4 regions of the Pseudomonas sp. F220 genome follow, and region 4 is predicted to be linked to each of the others. Evidence: predicted binding sites of a transcription regulator. Region 4 holds the regulator's gene; each other region holds the start of a gene.
The links. Region 4 encodes sigma-54, which starts transcription at its own class of promoters, with help from an activator protein. Its sites were predicted from a motif close to ANTGGCATNNANNTTGCTNT; they were not measured.
Positions count from the first base shown of each region.

Region 1: glnK (P-II family nitrogen regulator) is a predicted target of sigma-54. The motif match lies at 5,248-5,267, and genes of this name have one in related genera.
Region 2: ACZYSM_RS08655 (pilin) is a predicted target of sigma-54. The motif match lies at 1,889-1,908, and genes of this name have one in related genera.
Region 3: ACZYSM_RS10040 (CmpA/NrtA family ABC transporter substrate-binding protein) is a predicted target of sigma-54. The motif match lies at 1,749-1,768, and genes of this name have one in related genera.

Region 1 is NZ_JBVASJ010000003.1:286,660-294,315, forward strand. It holds gene ACZYSM_RS04925 (DUF484 family protein) at 1-429, shown strand, start outside; gene xerC (tyrosine recombinase XerC) at 432-1,331, shown strand; gene ACZYSM_RS04935 (HAD family hydrolase) at 1,328-2,026, shown strand; gene sutA (transcriptional regulator SutA) at 2,264-2,587, opposite strand; gene ACZYSM_RS04945 (secondary thiamine-phosphate synthase enzyme YjbQ) at 2,690-3,115, opposite strand; gene ACZYSM_RS04950 (ammonium transporter) at 3,329-4,666, opposite strand; gene glnK (P-II family nitrogen regulator) at 4,702-5,040, opposite strand; gene ACZYSM_RS04960 (accessory factor UbiK family protein) at 5,461-5,721, shown strand; gene ACZYSM_RS04965 (YifB family Mg chelatase-like AAA ATPase) at 5,922-7,415, shown strand; gene ACZYSM_RS04970 (LysR substrate-binding domain-containing protein) at 7,544-7,656, opposite strand, start outside.
Region 2 is NZ_JBVASJ010000006.1:166,735-174,390, forward strand. It holds gene ACZYSM_RS08635 (prepilin peptidase) at 1-169, opposite strand, end outside; gene ACZYSM_RS08640 (type II secretion system F family protein) at 172-1,389, opposite strand; partial or broken gene ACZYSM_RS08645 (ATPase, T2SS/T4P/T4SS family) at 1,393-1,569, opposite strand; gene ACZYSM_RS08650 (hypothetical protein) at 1,560-1,727, opposite strand; gene ACZYSM_RS08655 (pilin) at 1,956-2,372, shown strand; gene ACZYSM_RS08660 (BON domain-containing protein) at 2,740-3,096, shown strand; gene ACZYSM_RS08665 (DUF2845 domain-containing protein) at 3,279-3,575, opposite strand; gene ACZYSM_RS08670 (DUF748 domain-containing protein) at 3,578-6,499, opposite strand; gene ACZYSM_RS08675 (class I SAM-dependent rRNA methyltransferase) at 6,598-7,611, opposite strand.
Region 3 is NZ_JBVASJ010000008.1:58,944-66,599, reverse strand. It holds gene ACZYSM_RS10045 (ANTAR domain-containing response regulator) at 1-385, opposite strand, end outside; gene ACZYSM_RS10040 (CmpA/NrtA family ABC transporter substrate-binding protein) at 401-1,612, opposite strand; gene ACZYSM_RS10035 (quinone-dependent dihydroorotate dehydrogenase) at 1,861-2,880, shown strand; gene rmf (ribosome modulation factor) at 3,034-3,249, opposite strand; gene rlmKL (bifunctional 23S rRNA (guanine(2069)-N(7))-methyltransferase RlmK/23S rRNA (guanine(2445)-N(2))-methyltransferase RlmL) at 3,797-6,070, shown strand; gene ACZYSM_RS10020 (sensor domain-containing diguanylate cyclase) at 6,208-7,656, shown strand, end outside.
Region 4 is NZ_JBVASJ010000002.1:150,753-158,408, forward strand. It holds gene ACZYSM_RS02550 (ATP-binding cassette domain-containing protein) at 1-162, opposite strand, end outside; gene ACZYSM_RS02555 (KpsF/GutQ family sugar-phosphate isomerase) at 406-1,380, shown strand; gene ACZYSM_RS02560 (KdsC family phosphatase) at 1,380-1,904, shown strand; gene lptC (LPS export ABC transporter periplasmic protein LptC) at 1,913-2,485, shown strand; gene lptA (lipopolysaccharide transport periplasmic protein LptA) at 2,472-3,017, shown strand; gene lptB (LPS export ABC transporter ATP-binding protein) at 3,017-3,742, shown strand; gene ACZYSM_RS02580 (RNA polymerase factor sigma-54) at 4,013-5,506, shown strand; gene hpf (ribosome hibernation-promoting factor, HPF/YfiA family) at 5,626-5,934, shown strand; gene ptsN (PTS IIA-like nitrogen regulatory protein PtsN) at 5,947-6,411, shown strand; gene rapZ (RNase adapter RapZ) at 6,414-7,271, shown strand; gene ACZYSM_RS02600 (HPr family phosphocarrier protein) at 7,287-7,559, shown strand; partial or broken gene ACZYSM_RS02605 (ZIP family metal transporter) at 7,591-7,656, opposite strand, start outside.

The DNA of each region.
Region 1 (7,656 bases), on a different contig from region 4:
GCGCTCATGGACGCCAACAGCCTGGAAGACGTGGTGATTTCAGTCGAAGACAGCCTGCGACAGGACTTTCAGGTGCCTTTTGTCAGTCTGATTCTGTTCAGCGACAGCGCCTTACCGGTCGGCCGCTGGGTCACCAGTGCCGAAGCGCAACAAGCCATCGGCGGCTTGTTGTCGGAAGGCAAAACCGTCAGTGGCAGTCTGCGCGAGCACGAACTGGACTTCCTGTTCGGCGAAGAACAGCGCAAGCAAATTGGCTCCACGGCCGTCGTCGCCCTAAGCCACCAAGGCCTGCACGGCGTCCTGGCCATCGCCAGCCGTGATCCGCAGCATTACAAAAGCTCGGTGGGCACGCTGTTCTTGAGCTATATCGCTGAGGTTATGGGCCGCGTACTACCGCGCATCCACAACTCTCTACGCTCGGTACGCTAACCGTGGAACGACAATTGGACGCCTACTGCGCTCACCTGCGCAGTGAGCGCCAAGTGTCACCTCATACACTGGAAGCCTACCGCCGCGACCTGAACAAAGTGCTGGCGTACTGCGAGAAACAGCAGATTTCAAGCTGGGCCACGCTGGATATTCAACGCCTGCGTAGCCTGATCGCCCGCCTGCATCAGCAGGGCCAGTCCTCCCGCAGCCTGGCGCGCCTGCTTTCCGCGGTTCGCGGGCTCTACCACTACTTGAACCGCGAAGGCCTCTGCGACCACGACCCGGCCAACGGTCTGGCACCCCCCAAGGGCGAACGTCGGCTACCCAAGACCCTCGATACCGACCGCGCGCTACAACTGCTCGACGGCGCTGTCGAGGACGACTTTCTAGCCCATCGTGATCAGGCGATTCTGGAGCTGTTCTACTCCTCCGGCCTGCGCCTTTCGGAGCTGACCGGGCTCAATCTCGATCAGCTCGATTTAGCAGATGGCCTGGTTCAAGTCCTCGGTAAAGGCAGCAAGACCCGGGTTCTGCCCGTCGGCAGAAAAGCGCGGGAGGCATTGCAGTTGTGGTTGCCACTGCGCGCCCTGACCAACCCGGCAGACGACGCAGTGTTCGTCAGCCAACAGGGTCGACGCCTGGGACCGCGAGCCATCCAGCTGCGCGTTAAAGCCGCTGGTGAGCGCGAACTGGGGCAGAACCTGCATCCGCACATGCTTCGGCACTCTTTCGCCAGTCACTTGCTGGAGTCCTCGCAAGACCTGCGCGCAGTGCAAGAGTTGCTCGGTCACTCGGACATCAAGACCACACAGATTTACACTCATCTGGATTTCCAGCATTTGGCGTCGGTCTACGACAGCGCCCATCCTCGGGCCAAACGCAACAAAGGCGGTGAGCAATGACGATCAAACTGATCACTTTCGACCTCGACGACACCCTGTGGGACACCGCCCCGGTCATCGTCAGCGCGGAAGCGGTACTGCGCGAGTGGCTGGCGGAACGCGCGCCGGATCTCGGCGGCGTGCCCGTCGAACACCTCTGGGCGATCCGTGAGCGGGTCCTGAGCAATGAGCCTGGCCTCAAGCACCGGATCAGCGCCTTGCGCCGCAAAGTGTTGTTCCACGCCCTGGAGGAAGCCGGTTACGCCCATCAGCAAGCGTCGGAGCTGGCCGATCAGGGCTTTGAAGTGTTTTTGCATGCGCGGCATCAGCTCGAGATCTTTCCCGAGGTACAACCGACCCTTGAAGTCCTCGCCAAACACTACACCCTGGGGGTAGTCACCAACGGCAATGCTGATGTCCGCCGCCTGGGCCTTGCCGACTACTTCAAGTTTGCCCTTTGCGCGGAAGATATCGGTATTGCCAAACCGGATTCGCGTCTGTTTCACGAAGCTTTGCAGCGTGGTGACGCGACAGCGCAAACCGCCGTGCATATCGGTGACCATCCTGGGGATGACATTGCCGGCGCGCAGCAAGCGGGGCTAAGGGCGATCTGGTTCAACCCTGGCAACAAGGCCTGGGAAGCAGAGAAACAGCCGGATGCAGAGATTCGTAGTTTGACCGAACTGCCAGAGCTGTTGGCGCGCTGGAACAAGTAATCCTGTAGCAACACGAACCGTAGCAGCTGCCGAAGGCTGCATTCGGCTGCGGAGCAGTCGCAATCCGGACACCTCGTTTTTCCCGCTTTATCAGCGTAAGGCATCTACGACCGCTTCGCGGCCGAACGCAGCCTTCGGCAGCTGCTACGAAGAGCACTCTCCCCCATACTTTCCTTTCACCCATGAAAAAGCCCGCAGCGACGGCGGGCTTTTTCAGCAAGCAAGTACCAGGCGCGCTTAGATAGGACGGCTGCCGTACTTGTTGTCAGGCTTCTTTGGTGGATCAGCCACCACGTTGGCCTCGACTTCCTGCACTTTGCCGCCTTTGGAGAGAAACTCCTCCATAGCGCGCGCCAGAGCATCACGCTCTTTGTTCTTGGCTTCGACGCTCGGCAGCTCATCGACTGAAATAGCAGCCTTGGCTTTGCCTTTAGCGGTCGGAGCAGGCGCATCGCCGCCATCGTCGTCAGCGACGTCTTCGGCCGCTGCTTCTAGACCTTCTTCGGTCTCGTCTTCGTCACCTACTTCGAGGTCGTCGTTTTCCAGATCATCGTCGCTCATGTTCTACCTCATGACTTGCGAAAAGCAGATTAGTTATAGCCCAGCTTCGCCCACTGTCGAAGGCCGCCGGAAAAAATTCATCATCCACTGGTAACCAGCGGCTTATGCCCCATCACCGTGCAAGGTGGCGAGGACTTTACGAACACCGCCATGATCACGATGCTCGCCTAGATAAACACCTTGCCAGCTACCTAACGCCAGTTGACCTGCCGTAATCGGCAAACTCAGCTGACAGCCAAGCAAGCTGGCCTTGAAGTGCGCCGGGAGATCATCCGCGCCTTCGTCCTCATGTTCATACCCGGCCATGCCTTGTGGGATCAGCCGATTGAAAAATTGTTCAAAGTCGCGACGTACCGCCGGGTCGGCGTTCTCGTTGATGGTCAACGACGCCGAGGTATGCTGCAGCCACAAATGCAACAGACCAACCCGACATGCCTTCAGTTCAGGCAGGCCGGCGAGTAACTCGTCCGTTACCAGATGAAAGCCCCGAGGCCTTGCCCGCAGGGTAATCAGAGTCTGTTGCCACATACAGTTCTCCGCACATTCGGGGCGCATTCTAGCGCGCTCTGGGAAAAAACAAAGGCCCTAATATTCCTTCCATCACGTAAGCCATTGGCCGCAGAAAAACACCCGTCGTAAACACGGCCAAAGCTGTAAGAAAAAACCTTTCAGCTGCTTCTTCAATGACAAAATCCGGACAAAAAAATGCCCGGCAAGCCGGGCAAGATTTTTATGCGCGTCTTACAAGTTGTAGCCGCGTTCGTTATGAAGTGCCAGGTCGATGCCGACAGCCTCTTCTTCTTCCGTGATACGCAGGCCCATGACAGCGTCCAGGACCTTAAGAATGATGAAGGTGGCGATTGCGGTGTAGATCACCGTGAAGCCCACGCCTTTGCATTGAATCCAGACTTGTGCGGCGATGTCGGTAACGGTGCCGAAGCCACCCAGGGACGGTGCAGCAAACACACCGGTCAGGATCGCGCCGAGAATACCGCCGATGCCGTGTACGCCGAAGGCGTCCAGGGAGTCGTCATAGCCGAGTTTGCGTTTCAGCGTGGTGGCGCAGAAGAAGCACACCACACCCGCTGCCAGGCCGATCACCAGAGAGCCCATCGGGCCTACGGTGCCAGCGGCCGGAGTGATTGCCACCAGACCGGCGACCACACCCGAAGCAATACCCAGTGCACTTGGTTTGCCGTGAGTGAGCCACTCAGCGAACATCCAGCCCAGCGCAGCGGCGGCGGTTGCGATCTGGGTAACCAGCATCGCCATACCGGCAGTGCCGTTGGCCGCAGCGGCGGAACCGGCGTTGAAGCCGAACCAGCCGACCCACAACATCGCGGCACCCATGAGGGTATAACCGAGGTTGTGCGGAGCCATCGGCGTGGTCGGAAAGCCTTTGCGCTTGCCCAATACCAGAGCCGCAATCAGACCGGCCACACCGGCGTTGATGTGCACCACGGTGCCGCCCGCGAAGTCGAGCACGCCCCAGTCGCCCAACAGCGAACCCGGACCGCTCCAGACCATATGCGCGATCGGCGCGTAAACCAGCGTGAGCCAGAGACCTGTGAACACCAGCATCGCGGAGAACTTCATCCGTTCAGCGAACGCACCGACGATCAGCGCCGGGGTGATGATCGCAAAAGTCATCTGATAGGTGACGAACACCGCCTCAGGGAACAGCGCCGCAGGCCCGGTAATACTGGCAGGCGTGATGCCGGCGAGGAAGGCCTTGGCGAAGCTGCCGACAAAGGAGTTGAGGTTGACGACGTTGACTTCCATCCCCGTGGTGTCAAACGCCATGCTGTAGCCATAAATGAACCACAGGATGGTGACCAGACCGGTAATGGCGAAGCACTGCATCATCACGGAAAGAACGTTTTTGGAGCGAACCATGCCGCCGTAAAACAGCGCGAGGCCGGGAATCGTCATGAACAGCACGAGGGCAGTAGAGATCAACATCCAGGCGGTATCGCCGGAGTTGAGGACTGGAGGCGCCACCGGATCTGCCGCCATGGCCAGGCCGGGCATTACGATGGACAACAGGGCTCCAAGCCCTGCGAATTTACGCAGAGTCATATTGTTTTCTCCTGGGGCGTTGGGTTTGTGGCGGCTTAGATTGCGTCGGTATCGGTTTCGCCGGTACGGATGCGAATCGCCTGTTCCAGATTGACCACGAAGATCTTGCCATCACCGATCTTGCCGGTATTGGCTGCCTTGGTTATCGCCTCGATAACCCGGTCAAGATCCTTGTCGTCAATGGCGACATCGATCTTCACCTTGGGCAGGAAATCGACCACGTATTCCGCGCCACGATACAGCTCGGTGTGACCCTTCTGCCGACCGAAGCCTTTGACTTCAGTAACGGTAATGCCCTGCACGCCGATCTCGGACAGCGACTCGCGTACATCGTCCAACTTGAACGGCTTGATGATGGCAGTGACTAGCTTCATGAAAACTCTCTCCCGAATTGGTGGACTTGCCCCAGGAAAACAAACCCGGCTCAAGTCTAAGCGCAGTGCCTGGCTTTGTAACGCATCGTTGGCCCTGCTCGGCCATCCCGACGCCCGCTAACCACTCCTGACGAAACACTTCCCCCGTTCCGCCCGGCGCACTGCATTCGTCACAGCGACTGCATCAGTGCATGGGTTACCAACGACTAAGCAGAAAGCTTGCCATCTCGTGAAAACCTACTGATTTCAATCCCTTGGTCGCTGCCGCAAGCGTCTCTTCACAATCTCTGCAGCAGATCCGCACAACAACGGTGCGCGACTGCACGCCAACATGCGCGAAAAACGTGCATCCCTGCCTGCGCAATTGACTATAGACACTGCGTGATACACTGCCGACCATCTGTTTCCAGGACACCTACCATGCTCGCGCCCAAAGACCTCCTCGACGCCCTGAGCGGCCATGCCTCCCGCCTGCTCAGCGGCGACGCCCCGCTGCCACGCACCGAAATCGAAAGCCAGTTCAAAGCCCTGCTTCAAAGCGGCTTCAGCAAGCTTGATCTAGTGAGCAGAGAAGAATTCGACAGTCAGATGGTGGTACTGGCGCGCACGCGGGCTCGGTTGGAGAGTCTTGAAGCAAAGGTGGCGGAGCTTGAGGCGAAGTTGGCACCGCCTGCGGAATAAAGTTGCCGTCGACCCACAGGTCCCCGCTCATCCTGTGGGAGTGTGGCTTGCCCGCGAATGACTGCGCTGCAGTCACCTTCTCACGTGGGCTGATACATCCTGTCTGGATTCAATCGCTGTAATCCTCCAGTTTCTACTCTTCGCTCAACTATCCTTCCAAAGCCGCAGGAAGCGGCTCTCGCACCATCAAGGAATGATCTATGTCTCTGGCCATCGTCCACAGCCGCGCCCAGGTGGGCGTGGAAGCGCCTGCAGTTACTGTCGAAGCTCATCTGGCGAACGGTTTGCCCTCTCTGACATTGGTGGGCTTGCCGGAAACGGCCGTCAAGGAAAGCAAAGACCGGGTGCGCAGTGCAATTCTCAATTCAGGCCTCGATTTTCCGGCTCGTCGAATAACGTTGAATCTCGCTCCCGCTGACTTGCCAAAGGACGGCGGGCGCTTTGACCTGGCGATTGCCTTGGGAATTTTGGCGGCCAGCGTACAGGTCCCAACATTGACGCTGGACGATGCGGAGTGTCTTGGGGAGCTGGCGTTGTCTGGCGCCGTACGGCCAGTGCGAGGGGTGCTGCCGGCGGCGCTCGCCGCACGCGATGCCGGGCGCATGCTAGTGGTGCCACGAGCCAATGCCGAAGAGGCTTGTCTGGCTTCGGGGCTTAAGGTGATCGCGGTCGATCATCTGCTACAAGTGGTCGCGCATTTCAACGGCCATACGCCTATTGAACCTTTTGTTTCCAGCGGCTTGCTGCACACGAATAAACCTTATCCCGACTTGAGTGAAGTTCAGGGGCAAATCGCCGCCAAACGAGCGCTGCTGATCGCCGCGGCAGGTGCGCATAACCTGTTGTTCAGCGGCCCGCCGGGCACCGGTAAAACCCTGCTGGCCAGTCGTTTGCCCGGTTTGCTTCCACCTCTGGATGAACATGAAGCGCTTGAGGTCGCCGCGATTCAGTCGGTCGCCAGCCATGTACCGCTGAGCCACTGGCCACAACGGCCGTTTCGCCATCCTCACCACTCGGCATCCGGCCCGGCGCTGGTGGGCGGAGGCTCAAAACCGCAGCCAGGGGAAATCACCCTCGCCCACCATGGCGTGCTTTTTTTGGACGAATTGCCTGAGTTCGACAGAAAGGTTTTGGAGGTTTTAAGAGAGCCCCTGGAGTCCGGCGAAATTGTCATTGCCCGAGCCCGAGACCGGGTACGTTTCCCCGCACGCTTCCAATTGGTGGCTGCGATGAATCCCTGCCCGTGCGGCTATCTCGGCGAGCCCAGCGGACGTTGTCGCTGCACACCGGAACAGATTCAGCGCTATCGCAACAAACTCTCCGGCCCTCTGCTGGATCGCATCGACCTGCACCTGACCGTCGCCCGCGAAGCCACTGCGCTCAACCCCACGCAGCAACCCGGCGATGACACCGCCAGCGCCGCCTTACTGGTGGCCACCGCTCGCAGTCGGCAACAACGGCGTCAGGGTTGTGCCAATGCCTTCCTCGACCTGCCAGGCCTGCGCCAACACTGCAAGTTATCCACAGTCGACGAGCACTGGCTTGAGACGGCATGCGAACGGCTGACCCTGTCTTTGCGGGCCGCGCATCGACTGCTCAAGGTGGCCCGCACGCTGGCGGACCTTGAGCAGGTTGAAATGATCAGTCGCAGTCATCTGGCTGAAGCGCTGCAGTATCGGCCGGCAGCCAGTTAAACCGTTGTCATCCCTTTAGAAGATCCACCAACGGCGTCTGCCGCACTTCGGTTCGCGTCCATGTCGAGGTTGGCGGAATCCAGCGAGCGATGGGCGAAAACGGTGCTGCCACTGATCACAACCTGGCTTCAGCTCAGGCGCTCGACGTCTGGAAGCTCCATCGCCTGGACTTCGCCCTGAAGAAAATCGCTGAGCCTGCGCAAACGCTCACCTCCGGGACGGGTTTTCGGCCAGACCAGGT
Region 2 (7,656 bases), on a different contig from region 4:
CTGGCGTTAAACCCAACACATCGTGGGCTTGTTCCCTCCATTCGCTTTCGAGCATTTTTGGCAGACGCCAGACCAGCACATTGAGGAAACTGCCAACAATCAGGCCCAGAGCCAGCATCGATAATATGAAGGCCAGCGGATAGCTCGCCAAAAGCTCGTTCAAGGGCATGTTCAGATCGCTGTGCCGAGTTGGAAGATGGGCAGGTACATGGCTACTACCAGGCCGCCGACGATGATGCCAAGAACTACCATGATGAAGGGTTCCATCAGGCTGGTCAGGTTGTCGACCATATTGTCGACTTCACCCTCATAGTAAGTTGCGACCTTTTCCAGCATATCGTCCAGCGCGCCCGATTCTTCACCAATGGCGGTCATTTGGATCGCCATGTTCGGGAAGATGCCGGAAGCGCGCATGGAGAAATTCAGCTGCATGCCGGTCGAGACATCCTGTTTGATGCGCTTGACCGTGTTCTTGAACACAATGTTGCCCGTGGCGCCGGCCACGGAGTCCAGGGCTTCGACCAACGGTACGCCGGCAGCAAAGGTGGTAGAGAGTGTACGGGCGTAACGAGCCACGGCTGATTTGTACATCAGCGTGCCCACCAGCGGTAGTTTCAACAGACTGACGTCCAGCCAGTCACGGAAGCGTTGAGAACGTTTGCGCGCATGCCGGAAACCCAATACCGCAGCACCGATCGCGACCAGTACCAGCAACCACCACTCCTGCATGAACTCGGAGATGGCAATGACCATCAGGGTGAAGGCCGGGAGTTCTGCACCAAAACCGGAAAATACCGCCTGGAACTGTGGGACCACCTTGACCAGCAGAATGCCGGTCACAATGATCGCGACGAAGATCACGGCCAAGGGATAGGTCATGGCTTTCTTGATCTTGGCTTTGAGGCTTTCGCTCTTTTCCTTGTAGGTCGCTACCCGCTCCAGCAAGGTTTCCAGGGCGCCAGCCTGTTCACCGGCGTCCACCAGGTTGCAGTACAGGTCATCGAAATACTGCGGCTTTTTGCGCAGCGCAGCGGCAAAGCTGTTGCCGGCCGCGACTTCCTGTTTCACCTCGTCCACCAACTTGCGCATGTTCGGGTTATCGAAACCTTCACCGATGATGTCGAAGGACTGCAGCAACGGCACTCCGGCTTTCATCATGGTCGCCATCTGCCGGGTGAACAGGGCGATATCCAGGGGCTTGATGCGTTTGTCGGCGCTAAAGATCGAGCTGTTTTTTTTTCGTACCTTGCCCGGGGTAATGCCTTGCTTGCGCAACTGCGCCTTGATCAGTACCGGGTTATGACCGTTCAATTCACCGGTCATTTTCGTGCCTTTTTTATCGGTGCCTTCCCACGCGTAGACACTGATTTTTGCTGCTTTGACCGCCATCGTTTAGTCCTTGGTGACCCGGTTGATTTCCTCAAGGCTGGTAATGCCCTGCATGGCCTTGAGCAGGCCTGAGGTACGCAAGTCGTTAAAACCATCCTTGCGCATCTGGGAGTCGATCTCCAGTGAATTGCCTTGCGTCATGATCAGACGTTGCAGGTCCGGCGTGTTCTTCACCACTTGCTTGAGCGTCGCCATGTACAGGTCTTTCTGGTCGGGTTCATATCCCAAGGCATCATGCCCATCTGCGCGTTGAGCGGATCGAGAGTTCGCATCACGACTTTTTCGCCCCACAGCAGAACCAATTGCGTGGCCAGGTCGGTGAGGGCGATGTCATTCATACGAGCACCAAACGCAAAACAGTCAGAGACTTATAGCCTAGACGGTCGGATCAGCCTAATGAGGGATGGGCGGGTGACAAAAAGTGTCAGATTGTGCAGCTGCTAAGGATAAAGGCGATGCGCCAGCACCTTTGTGGGCCCACTGACATGGGCTCGATGGGCTTGGCATGCGCTGTGCTTTAACCTGTTAAGGTCATGAGACTTCATTTAATGCTTGGAACTTAATCTATGGATAGTCAAAAAGGGTTTACCTTGATCGAGCTGTTGATCGTGGTCGCGATCATCGGCATTTTGGCCACGTTTGCGATACCGGCTTATTCGAAGTACCAAGCCAGGGCCAAGGTTACCGCTGGATTGGCGGAAATCTCCGCGCTGAAAGTTCCTTTTGAAGACATCATGAATCAGGGCACCGATCCCACATTAGAGCTGGTAGGTGGCATCGCGACATCGAGTAACTGCACGACTACCGCATCAGGTACCTCCTCTACAGGCGCAGGCACAATTGCTTGCACAATCTTGAATGCTCCGGGCCCTGTGCTTAACCATACGATCACTCTTACCCGCACACAAACCGGGGGCTGGTCTTGCGCAACCACCGTCGCGTCTGACTACTCTCCAAAGGGTTGCACCGCCACTGGCACGTAGTCTTCTAGTCATCCAGTAAAAAAATGCCCCCGCCTGGTGAAGACGGGGGCATTTTTTATGGGAAGTATTGAAGATGAACGGAGGGTGATCAGCGGCGTTATTTCAAACATCCTCATACCTGAATAGATAAATATGGAAATGGCCTGCAATTCAGGATGTTAGGAACTTTTGTGAAAGCCGCAACTTGCATGCAGATTACGTAGGAGTCATGCATTCTGCACGACTCCGGATTTTTGATTTTTTTATAACTAGTTGATTTATAAGTATTTACTTTTAGTTTGTGGGTTGGCACAGCGTCTGCAATATATCCAGTAACCCTGCCCCAGTATCACGGCGCAGACCTTCTAGAAAAACAGGAGTTACTCGTATGAAGAAGTTCGCTATCGCTGCTGCTACTGCAACCGCGCTGACCCTGACCATGGCCAACGTTGCATTTGCGCAGACCACTCAAACCACCCAGTCGCCAATGGTTGTGGCTGCTGGTGAAATGACCAAGGCCAAGGAAGCTACTTCCGACACCTGGATCACTACTAAAGTGAAAAGCGATCTGGTCACCGAGAAAGGCATTCCTGGCACGGACATCAAAGTTGAAACCAACAAAGGTGTTGTGTCCCTGTCCTCAACTGTTGCGGTAACTGAGGCACAGAAAAAAATGGCAGTGGATATCACCAAAAAAATCAAAGGCGTTACAGCTGTATCGGCTGACGGCTTGAAAACCGAATAACGTTCAAGCTTCTCGCCTGGACTGGGAGAAGGGGACGACAGGCGCTCCAGTAATACGCCTGTCATTTCTTCAAGGTTCATGCGAAAGACCGCACGGATGTGGTCATTACAGGCTCCGGCACTGAGTGTCGGAGCCTGTTCTATTTGAGGCGCAAAATGTATCTGCGAAGGGGAAGGGGGGTGTCAGTTGCCGCGTTTGCTGTCGATACGCACCAGGCGATTGCCTTCAAAGCGCAGGTATTGATACATGCCGCTGTTGGGGCCGTACATCCACTCCTCGACCTGAAACTCTTCGCGCTTGTTAGCGCTGCGCTTGTAACCCAGAGAATCACGGGAAACCGGCGCTCCACATTTCTGCAGAACTTCGCTAGACCTGTCTCCTACGCTGATCAATTGACTGGCGCAGCGTAGCGTATCGGCGGCTTGAGCCTGGCTGGCAGCAACGGCCAATGCCAGGCTGAGCAAGAAACGTGTTTGCATGGTTACTCGCTATCCAGATGCAGCGGCGTGATCACCCGACCATCGTTTTCTGCTTGCCCTAGATTAGCGTCGATGAAGTAAACCCGATCGTCAGCCAACTGCCCTTTGTCCACCAGGAAGTCCTTGATGCTGCTGGCCCGATCTTGTCCCAGTTGACGTAGGAGCACGTCGCTTTCGCTCCAGAACTTGATCACCCCTTCACGCAGTTTTGTCGTGCGTTCGTCGCGGCTCAGTTGCGTCCATTCGGCCGGTGGTTGTGTTTTCAGGCGGGTGCGGTAGATGCCTTCAAGCAGCGGCGCCTTCTCGCTGTCTGGAACGTCTAACAGGGACGCTTGGGCAGGGACCTTGTCACCGCGGCGCTGAAGCATTTTGTAGTAGTTGTATTGATATTCACGCTCGAGCCGCTGTTCGGCGATCGGTGGGCCGTCGCTGCTTTGCGCGCTGGTGCCTTCAATTTCCAGTCGCAGGGCCGGACGCTCTTTGAGAGCATTGGCCAGTTTGATCAACGTCGATTCGGAGTCTTTATTCAGGTCACTGGAACCTGGCGCGAACGACACGCTGCCAAGGTCTTCTGAGCCGCCACCGCTGACCAGACCGCCAATGAACTTGAAGGGCGCTTCAACTGCACGCAGCACCAGATTGCGCAGGGTCTGCCAGATGATCGGCATCACGCTGAACTGTGGATTGTTCAAGTCGCCGGTGACCGGAAGCTCGATGGAGATTTTGCCGTCGCTGTCTTTGAGCAGTGCGATTGCGAGACGAATCGGCAAGTCTACGGCATCCGGGCTGTCGACTTTTTCACCCAGTTGCAGTTGTTCGATCACCATTTTGTTCTCGGCGGTCAACTGGCCCTTGATGATCTTGTAATGCAGGTCGAGATTGAGCCGGCCCTTGCGAATACGGTAGCCGGCGAACTTGCCGGAGTAGGGCGTCAGGGTGGTCAGCTCGACACGTTTAAAACTGGTGGCGATGTCCAGCGCCGCCATCGGGTCGAACGGGTTCACGCTGCCTTTGATGGTGACCGGGGCGTAACGGTCAACCTTGCCTTTGATATCGACGCTGGCCGGTTTGACCTGACGGCTGTCGATGGTACCGATCGATCCGTTGAGCTGTTGAACGGCGGTGGCGAAGTTTGGCGTCAGGCTGAAGTCGGCGAAGTTTGCCGAACCGTCGTTGATGGCGATTGCACCAATATGAATGCCCAGCGGCTTTTCCTTGCTGGCGGCGGGTTTGGCGGCGCTTTTAGCACCGTTGTCCGCTGGCTGAGGGATCAGCAGGTCATCAATGTTGGTGGTGCGATCCTCGTTGATCATAAAACGCACGTACGGCTGGAACAGGTTGACCTTGGTGATCGACAGGCTGTCGCCATGTTGATAATTCAGCCCTTCGAGCACCAATTGCTGCCACTTGAGGAAGTCACGGGTCTTCAAGGTGTCCAGGGTGTGCAGTTGATCGACCTGGGCCCGACCGGTGACGTTGAACGCCAGCGGTTCGGTACTTTTCAGATCGACCGCCAGATCACTGCCAAGCATGCCGCTACGCAGTTCCAGGCGAATGAACGGGCTGATATAGGACTGGGCGATACGCAGGTCGATGTCTTTGGTCTGCACCTGCAGTTTGGCGCTGACCGGGCTCAGATTGACTTCGCCGCTCGCCTGGATCTTGCCCTGCTTGCCCAGCCCGGTATCGAGCTTGAGGGTGAAAGGCGACTTGTTGAGGCTGTCGAAGTTTTGCAGGTCCAGGTTCAGGGGGCCGAGTTCCAGCGCCACCGCAGGTTGCGCCTGGCGGTCCGCCACGTGGACTTGGTAGTCGCGCAGTTGCACATCCTTCAACAGCACCTGCCAGGGTTTGTTTGGGGCGGTTGGTTCTGGCTTGGGCGAATCCGCCGCCGCTGGGGCCTTCGCGGGTGCAGGTTTGGCTGGTTGGCTGGCAAAGAGCTTCTGCCAGTCGAGTTGGCCATCGGCTTCACGAGCAGCCCAGGTTTCCAGTTTTTGGCTGCGGATCTTGCCGACAACTACTTGCTGTTTGGCCAAATCGACAGACGTTTCGCTGATATCCAAGCGTTCCAGTCGCACGAGTGGCCGGCCGTCGGGAGCCTTGATGGCGAACGGCGCAACACTCAGCGCCGTATTGCTCAGCAGTAGTTCGGTTTCTTTGGCCAGGTTGAGTTTGTAGTCAGTGCTGAGGTTAACAACCCCGTTTTCCAGAACCAATGGCACGGATTCACGTACATACGGCCACCAGAGTTTCATCTGGCCATTAGTGACTTTCAATTTACCTTCAGAGGCAATCGGCACCAGGCTGAAGTTGCCGGTCCAGTCGATCTGCCCACCTTCGGGGCCCACCGCGACCAAGGTCATGTCGGCGTTGTCGTCAGGCAGGGTGCTGAGGTTCTTCAGTTCGAAGTCGAGCTTGTTGTAGAGGAATTCGATGGGCTCGCTGGGGCGCAGGTCCTGGAAGTGCACATAGCCGCCGGCCAGCTTTATGCGCTCGATGCGCAGCGGAAATGGTTTGGCGTTGGGGTCGGCAGGTGTCGGTTCGCTGGCTGGCAGTTTGAACAGCCCGGGCAGATTGAGCTTGCCGTCTTTGCCGAAAAGGATTTCGGTATTGGGTTTGTCCAGCTCGACATCGGCCAAGTGCAGCGCGCGAGTCCAGAGGCTGTCGATCTGCAGATTGGCGTAAAGGCGTTCGAAGCTGACCTGCTCCTTGCCCGGTTCGCCGATATTCAGGCCCCATAGGGTCAGCTCAAGGCTGAAGGGGTTGAGTTCAATACGTTGGATGTGTGCCGGCACCGTTGCGTAGTTGGCCAGTTGTTGATTGGCGACCCGCAAGGCGATGCCTGGCAATATCAGAAATCCCAACAAGCTATAAAGGGCGAGAGCAGTCAACAAGGCGCCAATGGCGCGAATCAATCCTTTGGGCATGTGAGGCGTCATCTATCTGATATCGGAAGTGCCTTGGAGTATGGCATGCGTTTACGGTTCCGAAGCAATCACCTTTATTCGCGTAATACTTGTCTGGCTCAGAGTTGCAGGATCAGGGTTTTCAATGGCGGTTGCTGATCCATGGACGGGAAATCGCTGCCCGGGGTCAGTACCTGCCAGTCGCGCACCGGGCGTCCGGCCTTTTCGGCACAACGTAAAACCTGTTCACGCCAGTCGTCCATGCCGACCTTTGCCAGGTTGTTGCAGCAGATCAGTACGCCATTTTCTGCGGTGGTTAGCAGGGCCGGTTTAAGCAGGCTTTGATAGTCGCGCAACAGGTCAACGGTGCCGAAAGCACTTTTGGCCCAGGCGGGAGGGTCGAGCAGGACCAGGTCGTACTGGCGCTGTTCCAGGCGTGGGTAGCTCGGCAATTTGTGACGGCGCTGAATGATTGGCAAACCGGCCAGTTGACGGATCGCCGCAAAATAGTCGGACTGGATGAAGTGCATTTTCGGCAACTGCGGGTTGAGCTGACCGTTCTCACGGCCGACGGCCAGATTGCCCTCGGCAAAATCCAGATTGCACACCTCGCTGGCGCCGCCGGCGGCTGCGCTCAAGCCAACGCCGCAGGTGTAGGCGAACAGGTTCAGTACGCTTTTACCGGCGCTGTGATCTTTGACCCAGCCGCGAGCATTGCGCAGATCCAGAAACAGCAGTGGGTCCTGTCCGGCGTGACGGCCGCGGACACGGTAGTTCAAGCCCCATTCGTGGCCGACCATATCTTCCAGAGCAGCGTCTTCGGCACGGTAGACCGAGTCTTCCCGATCGATGCGCGAATTGCCCTTGGAGCGGTCGTTGTAGACCAGCAGGGTGTCCAGACCGAGGTGCTGATTGATGGCTTCGTGCAGTTGCAGCAGTGCGTCGCGCTCCAGCGACTGGTGAAAGCTTTGCACCAGCAGTTGCGGGCCATAACGGTCGATGGTCAGGCCGCCGGCACCTTCCTGGCTGCCATGGAACAAGCGATAGCAGTCGGTGCCTTGCTGATGCAGCTCGGCTAGCAGGTCTTGGCGATGATCGAGGGCGGCGCGCAGCGCCTGATTCAAGGAAGACATGCGGAGCGCCTTGCAGGGGAATTTGGCGCGAGAGTTTAACAGCTA
Region 3 (7,656 bases), on a different contig from region 4:
GTGCGCGCAAGGCCTGGTCGCTTTCGAAGCGGGCCATGGCGACGTCGAGGATCGGTTGCAGGCGCGAGGCGAGGATGCCTTCGACGATGTAGGCGCTGACCCCGGACTTGATCGCCTGGCGCATTACGTCCGGGTCATGTTCGTCGGTAAACATCACGATCGGCCGTGGCTGGTCGCGGCTGACCAGCACCACTTGTTCCATCACATCGCGGCTCGGTGACTCGGTATCGATCAAAATCACATCCGGACGCACCGTTTCGACGCGCGCCGGCAGATCGATGGTCAGCCCGGATTCGTCGATTACGTCAAATCCGGCCTCGGTCAGGGCAGCTTTGAGCCGTCCGACTTTCTTTGCCGTGTCGTTGATCAGCAGGATACGCAACATGTTCGCAGGCTCCTGTCAGCGGCTGGCGAGAAGGGCGGAGGGGGCGTTCATAGCGTGCAGTGTGAAGCTGCGGGCATAGCCGGCCGGGTCCGAACCGTCCCAGATCTTGCCGTCGATCAATTGGCTGCTGCGCATCGCCTCGCCAGAGTGACTGACACCGACGGCGCTGGCGGCCTCGCGATACAGCTCCAATTGCTGAACCTGACGGGCGACGCCGAGATAGTCCGGGTCGTCGCGCAATAACCCCCAGCGGCGGAACTGGGTCATGAACCACATGCCATCGCAGAGGTACGGCAGGTTGACCTCGCCCGCACCATGGAAGCGCAGCGCATAAGGGTCTTGCCAGCGATTGCCCAGGCCGTCGGCATAGTCGCCGAGCAGCCGCGGCTGGATGCAGTCCACAGGCGCGTCCAGATACTCGCGTGCGCTCAACAGTTGCGCGGTGCTTCGGCGGTTCTCGGTGCTCTGGTCGATAAAGCGGCTGGCTTCGAGGATCGCCATGACCAGTGCGCGGGCGGTATTGGGGTACTGCTCGACAAACGCACGCGTGCAGCCCAGAACCTTTTCAGGATGATTGGGCCAGATGGTTTGAGTGGTGGCCATGGTGAATCCCAGATCCTGCTTTACCGCGCTGGCGCACCACGGCTCGCCGACACAAAAACCGTCGATGCGCCCGGCCTGCAGGTGCGCGACCATCTGCGGCGGTGGCACCACTACGCTGTCGACATCCTGCAACGGATGGATGCCTTGGCTGGCGAGCCAGTAATAGAGCCACATGGCGTGGGTACCCGTGGGGAAGGTCTGGGCGAAGGTCAGCTTTGCGCGACTTTGGTGCACGTGCTGGTGAAGCGCTTCAGGACTGGTCACGCCAAGAGCTTGCAGGCCGTGGGACAGGTTGATGCTTTGGCCGTTTTGGTTCAGGCCCATGAGCACGGCCATATTGGTGGCTGCGACGCCGCCGATGCCCAGGTGCACGGCGTAGATCAAACCATACAGGCTGTGGGCGGCATCCAGTTCGCCGCTGACCAGCTTGTCCCGCAGGTTCGCCCAGGATGACTGGCGCTTGAGATTAAGGGTCAGGCCGTAGGGTTGGGCGAAGCCCTGAGTGGCGGCGACCACCACCGAAGCGCAATCGCTCAGGGCCATGAAGCCAAGGTTGATCGCGCTTTTTTCCGGGGCATCGCTGCCGTTGACCCAGGCCAAGGGGCCTGCAGGAAATTCATTCATCAGGTGTGCACCCTCCATAAAAAAGCGTCGTACCCAGGTCCCTTGCCAAAGCAAAAGCGGGTGACGACGCCGTTGTCCTTTTCAATAACAACGTGGGACTCATCCCGCCGTTGGCATGAGTGCTGATGCAATCGATGGTGCAAGGCATATGCCATTCACCGTTGATTTCATCGCGTACCTCGCTTGCGGCCCCGTTGCCCGGCTATAATCGCCGGCTCATTTCGCCGCCAACCGAGTCAAGCCCGCCCATGTACACCCTGGCCCGTCAGCTGTTGTTCAAACTCTCCCCGGAAACCTCCCACGATCTGTCCCTGGACCTGATCGGCGCGGGCGGGCGTTTGGGCCTCAATGGCTTGTTGTGCAAGGCGCCAGCGCGGATGCCGGTGAATGTCATGGGGTTGGATTTCCCCAACCCGGTCGGTTTGGCGGCAGGCCTGGACAAGAACGGCGCGGCCATCGATGGTTTTGCCCAGTTGGGTTTCGGCTTCGTCGAGATCGGCACCATCACCCCGCGTCCACAACCGGGTAACCCGAAACCGCGGATTTTCCGCTTGCCGCAAGCCCTGGCGATCATCAACCGCATGGGCTTCAACAACCTCGGCGTCGATCACTTGCTCGCGCGGGTGGCAGCGGCCAAGTACAAGGGCATCCTGGGCATCAATATCGGCAAGAATTTCGACACCCCGGTTGAACGCGCGGTTGATGATTACCTGATCTGCCTGGATAAAGTTTACGCCCATGCCAGCTATGTGACAGTCAACGTCAGCTCGCCGAACACCCCGGGCTTGCGCAGCCTGCAATTTGGCGACTCGCTCAAGCAACTGCTCGAAGCCCTGCGTCAGCGCCAGGAAGACCTGACGCAGCGTTATGGCAAGCGAGTGCCGCTGGCGATCAAGATCGCTCCGGACATGACCGATGAAGAAACCGTGCAGGTGGCGCAAGCGTTGATCGAGACGGGCATGGATGCAGTGATCGCCACCAACACCACGCTGAGCCGCGTTGGCGTCGAGGGTATGGAGCATGGCGACGAGGCGGGCGGTCTGTCCGGCGCGCCGGTTCGCGACAAGAGCACCCACACCGTCAAGGTACTGGCTGGTGAATTGGCCGGCCGCTTGCCGATCATCGCCGTGGGCGGTATCACCGAAGGCAAGCACGCGGCTGAAAAAATCGCCGCTGGCGCGAGCCTGGTGCAGTTGTATTCGGGCTTTATCTACAAGGGACCGGCGCTGATTCGTCAATCGGTGGATGCGATTGCAGCGCTGCGTTAAGTCTTTGTAGGATTGCGTGATGGCTTACAAAGTGAGCAGGAATAAAAAAGGGCTCCTTGAAGGAGCCCCTGGGCCGTAGCCCGCCGCCCGGATGGGACGTGCATGGTTAAGTCGTTGCGTATTCAGATTGTGGTGTCGGAATGTGTGCCCCGTTTAGCCGACGGCGTGAAGTTCGTTGAGTCTATGGATTCCCGCAGTGCCGGTCATACCGTCCCAGTTGTCGCCGCGTCCTTCTCGCCAGCCGTTAATCCAGGCTTGACGTACCGACGGTAGAGTAAATGGGCAAAGCTCACGGGATTTGCCACCAACGCCATATTGATATCCGCGTAAAAATGCTCTTTCCAACGGATCACGCTTAAGTCTTCTCATAGGGTGTTTCCCTCACTTGTTGACTGTGTAATGTCCCGTCGACCTCAATCGAGGTCGGGCAGAAATTTTCTGCCGTTGGCGGCTCGCTGCCGGCGTGGCGAGCCAAGGTGTTGACGTCATTGCGGCGCCAACCTGTATTGAGTTCTAACCAATGCGTCACATCGAGGGAATGATCGTTTTGTCATAAGGACGTAACGATAATGGTGTTAAGGCCATAAGTAAGACGGGTTTCGCGACCTGCTTTTTGAGCAAAGCCCGCTATGATCAGGCTCCCACTAGATGATGAGGTTAATTCTCTAGTGCGAATGTCGACCTGTTGTCGTCGGGTATTATTCGACGAAGGGTCGAAATATGACATTTTGTTGCACCGAATTTTTTATCTGCCTCTGCATCTAAGCTCATTTAACCTCTTGGTTGGCGGAGCAGCCGGGGTGGGACGGCACACTTTCGTGCCACGCGAGCGCTCTTCAAGAAAAGCGCTTGATTGAAAACCGAACGGACAATGCGTTGCCCGTTCACTACTGCTCTTAAAGGCCCTGGAACTCCCATGTCGGATCGTTACGAACTCTTCCTCACTTGCCCCAAAGGCCTCGAAGGCCTGCTTATCGAGGAAGCCATCGGGCTTGGCCTTGAGGAAGCGCGCGAGCACACCTCGGCCGTGCGCGGCATGGCCGACATGGAAACGGCTTATCGCCTGTGCCTGTGGTCGCGTCTGGCTAACCGGGTGTTGCTGGTCCTCAAACGCTTCCCGATGAAGGACGCCGAAGACCTCTACCACGGCGTGCTGGATGTCGAGTGGCAGGACCATATGCTTAATGACGGCACCCTGGCGGTAGAGTTCAGCGGCCACGGCTCGGGCATCGACAACACCCACTTTGGCGCCCTGAAGGTCAAGGATGCGATTGTCGACAAGCTGCGCACCCCGTCGGGCGAGCGTCCATCCATCGACAAGATCAATCCGGATTTGCGCATTCACCTGCGTCTGGACCGTGGCGAAGCGATTCTGTCTCTCGATCTGTCTGGCCACAGCTTGCACCAGCGCGGTTACCGTCTGCAGCAAGGTGCGGCACCGCTGAAGGAAAACCTCGCGGCAGCGATTCTGATTCGCGCCGGTTGGCCGCGCATTGCTGCTGAGGGCGGCGCGCTGGCTGACCCGATGTGCGGTGTGGGCACCTTCCTGGTGGAAGCGGCGATGATCGCCGCCGACATGGCACCGAACCTGCGACGTGAGCAGTGGGGCTTCACCGCCTGGCTCGGTCACGTGCCGGCGCTGTGGAAGAAACTCCATGAAGAAGCCACGGAGCGTTCCGCCGCCGGTCTGGCCAAGCCACCGCTGTGGATTCGCGGTTATGAAGCCGATCCACGGCTGATTCAGCCGGGTCGCAACAACATCGAACGTGCCGGTCTGAGCGATTGGATCAAGGTCTACCAGGGCGAAGTCGCGACCTTCGAGCCGCGTCCGGACCAGAACCAGAAAGGTCTGGTGATCTGTAACCCTCCCTACGGTGAGCGTCTGGGTGATGAGGCGAGCCTGCTCTATCTCTACCAGAACCTCGGCGAGCGCCTGCGTCAGGCGTGCCTGAACTGGGAAGCGGCGGTATTTACCGGCGCGCCGGACCTGGGCAAGCGCATGGGCATCCGCAGCCACAAACAGTATTCGTTCTGGAACGGCGCCTTGCCGTGCAAATTGTTGCTGATCAAGGTCACGCCGGACCAGTTCGTCACTGGCGAGCGTCGCACCCCGGAACAGCGTCAGATCGAGCGCGAGCAAGCCGCGGTCGTAGAAGTTGCGGACAACATCGAGGCGCCGGGCAAGTACGAGAAGTACAACAAGAACGGCAATCCGATCAAACCGGTTGCGCCGGTCATCGAGCAGGCACGCCTGAGCGAAGGCGGACAGATGTTCGCCAATCGTCTGCAAAAAAACTTGAAGTTGCTGAGTAAATGGGCCAAGCGTGAAGGTGTCGAGTGCTATCGCGTCTACGATGCCGATATGCCGGAATACTCGATGGCCATCGATCTGTACAGCGATTGGGTTCACGTCCAGGAATACGCCGCGCCGAAAACCATTGATCCGGAAAAAGCCTCGGCGCGTATGTTCGATGCCCTGGCGGCCATTCCCCAAGCCTTGAACATTGATAAAAGTCGCGTGGTCGTCAAGCGTCGCGAGCGTCAGAGCGGCACCAAGCAGTACGAACGTCAGAGCGCCCAGGGCAAGTTCACCGAGGTCAATGAAGGCGGCGTTAAACTGCTGGTCAACCTGACCGACTACCTCGACACCGGGCTGTTCCTCGATCACCGGCCAATGCGCCTGCGGATTCAGAAAGAGGCCGCCGGCAAGCGTTTCCTCAATCTGTATTGCTACACCGCGACCGCCAGCGTGCACGCAGCCAAGGGCGGCGCGCGCAGCACTACCAGCGTCGATTTGTCGAAAACCTATCTGGATTGGGCGCGGCGCAACCTGTCGCTCAATGGTTTCTCCGACAAGAACCGTCTGGAGCAGGGCGACGTAATGGCCTGGCTGGATACCTTCCGCGACGAGTTCGACCTGATCTTCATTGACCCGCCGACTTTCTCTAATTCCAAGCGTATGGAAGGGATCTTCGACGTGCAACGCGACCAGGTGCAATTGATCGATCTGGCGATGGCGCGTCTTGCCCCTGGCGGTGTGTTGTATTTCTCCAACAACTTCCGCAAGTTCCAGCTCGAGGAAAACCTCACCACGCGTTATGCCGTTGAGGAAATCACCGCTCAAACCATCGACCCGGATTTTGCGCGCAACGGCAAGATCCACCGCGCCTGGAAAATCACCGCCCGCTAAATGCCGATTGGATCCATAGAGCCTTGATTTTTAAAGGCTCTTGGGTCTTTTTGCACTGGTTAAATTACTGGCTAATAGCTATAACTCAGTCAAAGCCCATGTGACGCCCAAGCTCGCTGGCGTTATGAGTTCTGCTTATGTCGTTGCATGCCGTGCGCCCGAAAATTTTGGGATTCATCAGCGAAAATATTTCGGTCTGGCTGGTCGCGATACTGGTATTGCTAGCCGGAGCTATTCTGACGGGATTGCTGGCCTGGGCGACGCTCAATCTGTATCAGCAGCAATTGCGTCAGCGCTTCCAACTGCTGGTCAGCGAGCGTTACAGCCGGCTTGAAGATCGTTTCGACGATCAGGAGCAGCGCCTCGACAGTTTGCGGCGATTTTTCATCAGCTCTGATTCGGTAACCCGCCAGCAATTTGATGGCTACGCCAAGCCATTGTTACGCCGAACTCAATCCTACTATTGGGCGCCGCGAGTCACTGGCGCAGAACGCCCGTTGTTCGAGCGCAAGGTGCGAGCGCAAGGGTTGGTGGATTTTTCCATTCGTGAGTTGAATGCTGCGGGCCAATTGCAACTGGCTGCCGAGCGCGATGAGTACGTGCCGGTGTTGTTCGGTCAGACGCAAAGTGTTCTAGGCGTACCGTTTGGCTATGACTTGCTGGCCCAGCCTTTGCGTCGCTCCACCCTGGAGCGTGCCCGCAACCTCGGATCTCTAGCGGTCTCGCAACCGATGGATATGGTTGGGATCGAGCCTGCCTATGCCCGCGGCGTGCTGTTAGTCGCACCGGTCAGCATGCGCTCATCCAGCGCAAGTCCGACATCTGAACCCTATGGTTACGTCATGGCAGCGATCAGCATTCGTCAGCTGGTGGCTGACGGTTTGCCCGAGGCGAGTCATGACAACCTGGCGGTACGCATTCTCGATCTGTCCACCGGCGACGAACACGAAGTGCTCTATGAGTCGGACAATCGGCCGGCGCAAAGTGAGTTGTCGGCGACGCGTTTGCTGCGCTTTGCGGACCACGATTATCAGGTGGATATCCGGCCCAGCGCGGTATTCCTGCAGGCCAATCATTCTTCGGCCATCAGCCTGGTGGTGTTGGGCAGTCTGCTGAGTGTCCTGCTCAGCGCCTTACTCTATGTATTGGTCAGCCAGCGAAAACGGGCCTTGGCGCTGGTTGAGCAACGCACCCGTGAATTGCGCCTGCGCGAGCAGGAACTGCGCGGTGCTCATGGACAACTGCGCAGTGTGTTGAATGCGGCGACGCAGGTGGCGATTATCGCGACGGATTTGCGCGGTGTGATCAGCACCTTCAATGCCGGTGCCGAGCAAATGCTCGGTTATCGAAGTGTCGATGTGCTGGAACACATGACGCTGGAAAGCCTGCACCTGCCCACTGAGCTGCAGGCGCGAGCGGCGGAACTGAGTCGGCGTTATGGAAAACCGATCCCGATGGGCCAGGCGATGCTTGTCGAGGGCGACGAAGAGGGGGGGCATGAAGCTCGCGAGTGGACGCTGGTCCGTCAAAATGGCACCCATCTGACGGTGGATATGCTGGTGGCGCCGGTGCTCGATGAGCTGGGC
Region 4 (7,656 bases):
CATCAAGCGTAACAGCGTGGTTTTGCCGCAGCCGGAAGGTCCCATGATGCCGGTGACCTTACCCCGCGGAATGCGAATATCAACATTATTGAAGATGCTGCGCGTACCGCGCTTGAAGGACAGTCCCTTCAGCTCGACCGCGTAGGCGTTATCGGCACTCATCTAAACTCCTTGCGATGCAGCCTCTCACTCGGACGCCTGGCTCTCTACCGAAAGCACATACATCCTGGGCAGGCCGAACTGGCGGCGAACTATATCACTGCTGATGCAGAGCGCCCAAGGCCGAAGCCGTGCCTGTTCAGGATCAAGACAGGCAAATCACGCAAAGTCTGACGAACTTATGTGAGGGAATTGATCATTACCGTTATAATCGCCGCCTTTTCATCTGGGTATACGATTTCTGATATGAGCCAATCCAGCGACCTGATTCAATCAGCACAACGTACCATCCGCCTCGAAATTGAAGCCGTAGAAAGCTTGCTGGCCCATATCGACGCAGATTTCGTACGCGCTTGCGAGATGATTCTGGCCAGCAAAGGCCGTGTGGTTGTGGTCGGCATGGGCAAGTCAGGGCACATCGGCAATAAAATTGCCGCGACCCTGGCCAGCACCGGTACCACGGCGTTTTTCGTACACCCGGCCGAAGCCAGCCACGGCGATATGGGCATGATTACCCGCGATGACATCATCCTCGCGCTGTCCAATTCCGGCTCTACCAATGAAATCGTCACCCTGCTGCCACTGATCAAGCGCCTGGGCATTCAGTTGATCAGCATGACCGGCAATCCCGAGTCGGCGCTGGCCAAGGCCGCCGAGGTCAATCTCAATGTTCACGTCGAGCACGAAGCCTGCCCGCTGAACCTGGCACCGACTTCCTCTACCACTGCTGCTCTGGTAATGGGGGACGCGCTGGCGGTCGCTTTGCTTGAAGCACGGGGCTTTACCGCTGAAGACTTCGCCTTTTCCCATCCAGGCGGTGCCTTGGGTCGTCGCCTGCTACTGAAAGTGGAAAATGTCATGCACTCGGGCACGGAACTGCCTCAAGTGCCGCGCGGCACCTTACTGAAAGACGCATTAATGGAAATGACCCGCAAAGGCCTTGGTATGACAATGGTTCTCGAGGCCGACGGACGTCTGGCCGGGATCTTCACTGACGGCGATTTGCGCCGCACACTGGATCGCACCATTGACATCCACAGCGCCACCATCGATGAAGTGATGACCGCTCATGGCAAGACCGCGCGTGCAGAGATGCTCGCAGCCCAGGCCCTGAAAATAATGGAAGACAATAAAATCAGCGCGCTGGTGGTGGTCGATAGCGATGATCGCCCGGTTGGCGCCTTGAATATGCACGACTTGCTGCGTGCGGGAGTAATGTAATGAGCGCGGACCTTCTGCAACGCGGCAAAAACATCAAACTGGCGGTATTCGACGTCGACGGCGTGCTGACTGATGGCCGCCTGTACTTCCTCGAAGACGGCAGCGAATTCAAAACCTTCAACACTCTCGACGGCCAAGGCATCAAGATGCTGATGGCCACTGGTGTGCAGACGGCCATTATCAGCGGCCGCAAGACCCCAGTGGTCGAGCGTCGCGCGAAAAACCTCGGCATCCCCCACCTTTATCAGGGCCGCGAAGACAAACTGGTCGTACTCGACGAGCTTCTTGCTCAACTCAACCTAAGCTATGAACAAGTCGCCTATCTGGGCGACGATCTGCCCGACCTGCCGGTGATTCGTCGTGTCGGCTTGGGTATGGCGGTCGCCAACGCCGCCAGCTTCGTCCGTGAACATGCGCACGGCATTACCCAGGCCCGCGGCGGCGAAGGGGCTGCACGTGAATTTTGCGAGTTGATCCTGCGAGCCCAAGGCAGTCTTGAAGCGGCCAACGCCGCCTACCTGTAGAGCCATCTATGCTGAGCAAAAAAATTCGCAGTATTTTGATTTTCGGAGTCATCGCCGCTCTGTTCGCGGCCGTTGGCTACTGGAATATCAGCCCGGAACGCTTTCTGGAGAGGCTACCGGCGGTCGTCGACGAAAGCGCCATCGACTACTACGCCATCAACGCCCACAGCGTGCAGTTTCTGCCCGATGGCAAGTTGCAGTACGAAATGACTTCCGACAAGGTCGAACACCTGAAAGCGACCGATGTGACATTGCTGACCAAACCCGACTTGCAAATGTATCGCGGCACGACGTTCCCCTGGCATGTCCAGAGCGAACGCGGAGAGGTCAATCCGGACGGCACTGAAGTAGAACTGATTGACTCGGTACGTATTGCACGTACTGACGAGAAGAATCGCGCGACGATTATTACCAGTAGTCGTATGACTGTATTCCCCCAGAAGCAATATGCGCAGACCGAGCAAGCCGTTAGAATCGACGGCGCCGGTGGTGTGACTACGGGCAAGGGAATGAAAGCGTATTTGGAAGAAAGCAGGATGCACCTGCTATCGAACGTAAGAGGACAGTATGAGGCTCGTTAAAACCCTCCCTATTTTGCTCAGCCTGAGCGCAGCACTGGGAAGCGTGAGCGCCTGGGCTCTGCCGACTGATAGCCAGCAACCCATCCGCATTCAGGCCGACGACGCTCAACTGGATGACAAGCAAGGCATTGCCACTTACAAAGGCGACGTCATCATCACCCAAGGCTCGATGAAGATCACCGGCAATACCGTGACCATCACTCGCACCCACGCAGGCGAAATCGACGTGGTGACCTCGGTGGGCAACCTGGCGTATTTCGAACAACTGCAGAAGGTCGGTGATCCGAAGCCGGTTCAGGCCTATGGCGTGACCATTCAGTACCATGCCGCGCAAAACCGCATCGTACTGATTGACCGCGCCAAAGTGATCAACGACGGCAATACCACCGAAGGCGAGAAAATCATCTACGACACCGTCAAGCAGGTCGCCAACGCCGGTCGCGCCAACGGTAACACCGTCACCGCGCCACGTCCGCGGATCGACATGGTGATCCAGCCGAAAAAGAAAACTGACGAGCAGAAGGCCCAGTAATGGCAACTCTGAAAGCTCAGCATCTGGCCAAGAGCTACAAGAGCCGTCAGGTCGTGCGTGACGTCAGCCTGTCCATCGACAGCGGTCAGATCGTCGGCTTGCTCGGTCCTAACGGCGCCGGCAAGACCACCTGTTTCTACATGATCGTCGGACTGGTCCAGGCCGATCAGGGCCGTGTACTGATCGACGATCTGGACGTCAGCCACCAGCCGATGCACGGTCGTGCACGGGCCGGTATCGGCTATCTGCCGCAGGAAGCGTCGATCTTCCGCAAACTGTCGGTCGCCGATAACATCATGGCCATTCTTGAGACTCGCAAGGAACTCGACAAGACCGAGCGTCGCAAGGAGTTGGAAAGCCTGCTGCAGGAGTTCCACATCAACCATATCCGCGAGAACCTCGGCATGAGCCTCTCCGGCGGCGAACGTCGTCGCGTGGAAATCGCCCGAGCCCTGGCTACCGCACCGAAGTTCATCCTGCTCGATGAGCCTTTTGCCGGTGTGGACCCGATCTCGGTGGGTGACATCAAGCAGATCATCTATCACCTGAAGGCCAAGGGTATCGGCGTGCTGATCACAGACCACAACGTCCGTGACACCCTGGATATCTGCGAGACCGCCTACATCGTCAACGACGGCCAACTGATCGCCGAAGGTGACTCCGCCACTATCCTGGCCAACGAACTGGTCAAGGAAGTGTACCTGGGTCATGAGTTCCGCCTGTAAGTGCTGAGGTGTTTGGCTAGCTGCCAGAGCGGCTGCATCAATAAAACCCTATAAATTTTATTGTTACCGCGCTTTAGGCAAACACGCGCCCTCAGGTGTTCAGCCAATAGTCAGAGCGCCAGCAGCAATAAGATCCTGTAAATTTTTATTGTTACCGCGCTCTAGGCAAACACTTCAGTTTCAGGCATATAATTTGCTTATGTTTGGCGCTTAGGCGCCCTGTAGTGGATGGCGCATGTGCGCCGGCGAATAAGGTGTTAAGCCCCTGCCATGAAACCATCGCTAGTCTTGAGAATGGGCCAGCAGCTGACGATGACACCGCAGCTGCAACAGGCCATCCGCCTGCTCCAATTGTCGACCCTGGACCTGCAACAGGAAATCCAGGAGGCACTGGAGTCCAATCCGATGCTCGAACGCCAGGAAGAAGGCGACGACTTCGATAACGCCGACCCTCTGGCCGACAACGTCGAGCAGAAACCCAATACCGATGTTCAGGAACCCTCCTACCAGGAAACGGCCCCGACGGTGGATAACCTCGAGGAAGGCGACTGGAACGAGCGCATCCCCAACGAGCTGCCCGTCGACACGGCTTGGGAAGATGTTTACCAGACTAGCGCCAGCAGCCTGCCGAGCAACGATGACGACGAGTGGGACTTCACCACCCGCACATCGGCTAGTGAAAGCCTGCAGAGTCATTTGCTCTGGCAACTGAACCTGGCACCGATGTCCGACACCGATCGCCTGATTGCCGTGACCCTGATCGATTGCATCAACAATCAGGGCTACCTGGACGAGACCCTCGAGGAAATCCTCGAAGCCTTCGACCCGGAACTGGACGTCGAACTGGACGAGATTGAAGCCGTCCTGCATCGCATCCAGCAATTCGAGCCGGCCGGTATCGGTGCGCGCAATCTGAGCGAATGCCTGTTGCTGCAACTGCGTCAGCTGCCAGCCAAAACACCTTGGCTGACCGAGGCCAAACGACTGGTCACCGACTTCATCGACCTGCTTGGCAGCCGTGATTACAGCCAGCTGATGCGCCGCATGAAACTCAAGGAAGACGAGCTTCGGCAGATCATCGAGCTGGTGCAAAGCCTCAACCCGCGCCCAGGCTCGCAAATCGAGTCCAGCGAAGCCGAATACGTCGTACCTGACGTGATCGTGCGCAAGGACAACGAGCGCTGGCTGGTGGAGTTGAATCAGGAATCTGTGCCGCGCCTGCGGGTCAATCCGCAGTACGCCGGTTTCGTGCGTCGTGCCGACACCAGCGCCGACAACACCTTCATGCGCAACCAGTTGCAGGAAGCGCGCTGGTTCATCAAAAGCCTGCAAAGCCGCAACGAAACCCTGATGAAAGTCGCTACCCAGATCGTCGAGCATCAACGGGGCTTCCTCGAGTACGGCGATGAGGCGATGAAACCGCTTGTGCTGCATGACATCGCCGAAGCGGTCGGCATGCACGAATCGACGATTTCCCGGGTCACCACCCAGAAATTCATGCATACCCCACGCGGCATCTACGAACTGAAGTACTTTTTCTCCAGCCACGTAAGCACCTCTGAAGGCGGTGAATGCTCGTCCACAGCGATCCGCGCGATCATCAAAAAACTGGTTGCCGCGGAAAATCAGAAAAAGCCGTTGAGTGACAGCAAGATCGCTGGTTTACTGGAGGCACAAGGCATTCAGGTAGCCCGCCGCACCGTCGCCAAGTACCGCGAATCCCTTGGGATCGCGCCTTCGAGCGAACGCAAGCGGTTGATGTAACGGGCCACGCCACAGCGTTCCAGGTTGTGTTTGAAAACTCACAGGCAGTTTTCGGGCACAGCCTAGTGGCAGGCAAACCAGCCTGCCGCCTTATGCACTGGCAACGAAGGAGAAGCTGTATGCAAGTCAACATCAGTGGACACCAACTGGAAGTGACCGAACCTTTACGCGCCTACATCGGCGAAAAACTCGAACGACTGGAAAGGCATTTCGACAAGATCACCAACGTGCAGGTCACGATGAACGTCGAGAAGCTGCTGCAGAAAATCGAAGCCACGCTGCATATCCCCGGCGGAGAAGTAGTCGCCAACGCTGAGCATTCAGACATGTATGCCGCGATCGACCTGCTGACCGACAAGCTGGATCGCCAACTCAAAAAGCATAAGGAAAAGACCCAAAGTGTCCTCCAGGGCGCAACAGGTCGTTAACACTCCCAACCCATGATTCGACTTGAAAACATCCTGACCCCCGGCCGTTCTTTGGTGAACGTGCCGGGCGGCAGTAAAAAGCGCGCCCTCGAGCAAATTGCCAACCTGATCAGCCGCGAAGTGCCGGATCTGGAGATGCAAGATGTCTTCGAGAGTCTGATTGCCCGTGAAAAACTTGGCTCCACCGGTTTTGGCAACGGCATCGCCATCCCCCACTGCCGCCTCAAGGGCTGCACGTCTCCAGTCAGTGCGCTACTGCACCTGGACGCCCCCATAGATTTTGACGCCATCGATGGTGCGCCGGTTGACCTGCTGTTCGTTCTGCTGGTCCCGGAAGCCGCTACCGATGCGCACCTGGAACTGCTCCGGCAGATTGCCAGCATGCTTGACCGCAAGGAAGTGCGCGAAAAGCTTCGCAGCGCCGCAACCAATGAAGCCCTGTATCAGGTTGTCCTGGTCGAGCAGAACGGTCACTAATCATGCGTTTGATCATCGTCAGCGGCCGTTCCGGCTCAGGTAAAAGCACCGCCCTCGATGTACTGGAGGACAACGGCTACTACTGCATTGACAACCTGCCGGCCGGCCTGCTTCCGGAGCTGGCCGAGCGCGCGTTGATTCACACTGAACTGGCGCAACCGCTAGTCGCGGTGTCTATTGACGCCCGTAACTTGCCCAGCCATTTGTCGCGTTTTCCCGAACTTCTGGAAGAGGTACGCAGCCGGCACATCCAATGCGACGTGCTGTATCTGGACGCCGACGAAGAAACCCTGCTCAAGCGCTTCTCCGAGACCCGTCGGCGCCATCCCCTGAGCAACGCCAATCGATCGCTCGCCGAAGCCATTGACGATGAAACCAACCTGCTTGGGCCGATTGCCGACCTCGCTGATCTGAAGGTCAACACCACCAATCTGAACCTGTATCAACTGCGCGATATGATCAAACTGCGTCTGTTGAACCAGCCAGAATCGGGCACGGCGTTCCTTGTCGAGTCGTTTGGCTTCAAGCGCGGCATGCCGGTCGATGCCGACCTGGTGTTCGATGTGCGGTGCCTGCCAAATCCGTACTGGAAACCAGAATTACGCGAACAGTCCGGGCTGGATCAGCCGGTTGCCGACTATCTGGCCGCCCAACCGGACGTCGAAGAAATGTTCCAGGATATCTCTGCATATCTGCTGAAGTGGCTACCTCGTTTCGCTGCCAGCAACCGCGCTTACGTCACCATCGCCATTGGCTGCACCGGCGGGCATCACCGCTCCGTCTACCTGACCGAACGTCTGGGCCAGGCCCTGCAAACGTCCCTGAAGAACGTCCAGGTTCGCCACCGCGACCTAAGCTAAAGGATCCACACCGCGATGCCCGCTCTGGAAATTGAAATCATCAACAAGTTGGGTTTACATGCCCGAGCGTCTGCCAAGTTCGTTGGGGTTGCAGGTCAGTATCCGTGCCAGATCAGAGCCGGACGCACGCCTGAATCGATGGTCGATGGCAAAAGCATCATGGCCATGATGATGCTGGCTGCCGGCAAAGGCACTAAAATCCATCTGTCCACTGAAGGCGAGCAAGAGCAGGAAGCATTGGATGCGCTGATCAAGCTGATCAATAACTTCTTCGACGAAGGCGAGTAAACATCGGCAGGGCACGCCTGCCGAGAGGCATTCAGGCGAGTGCCGTATCCATGACCATCATCAGACAGAACCCGATACACAGCCCCAGACTCGCCAG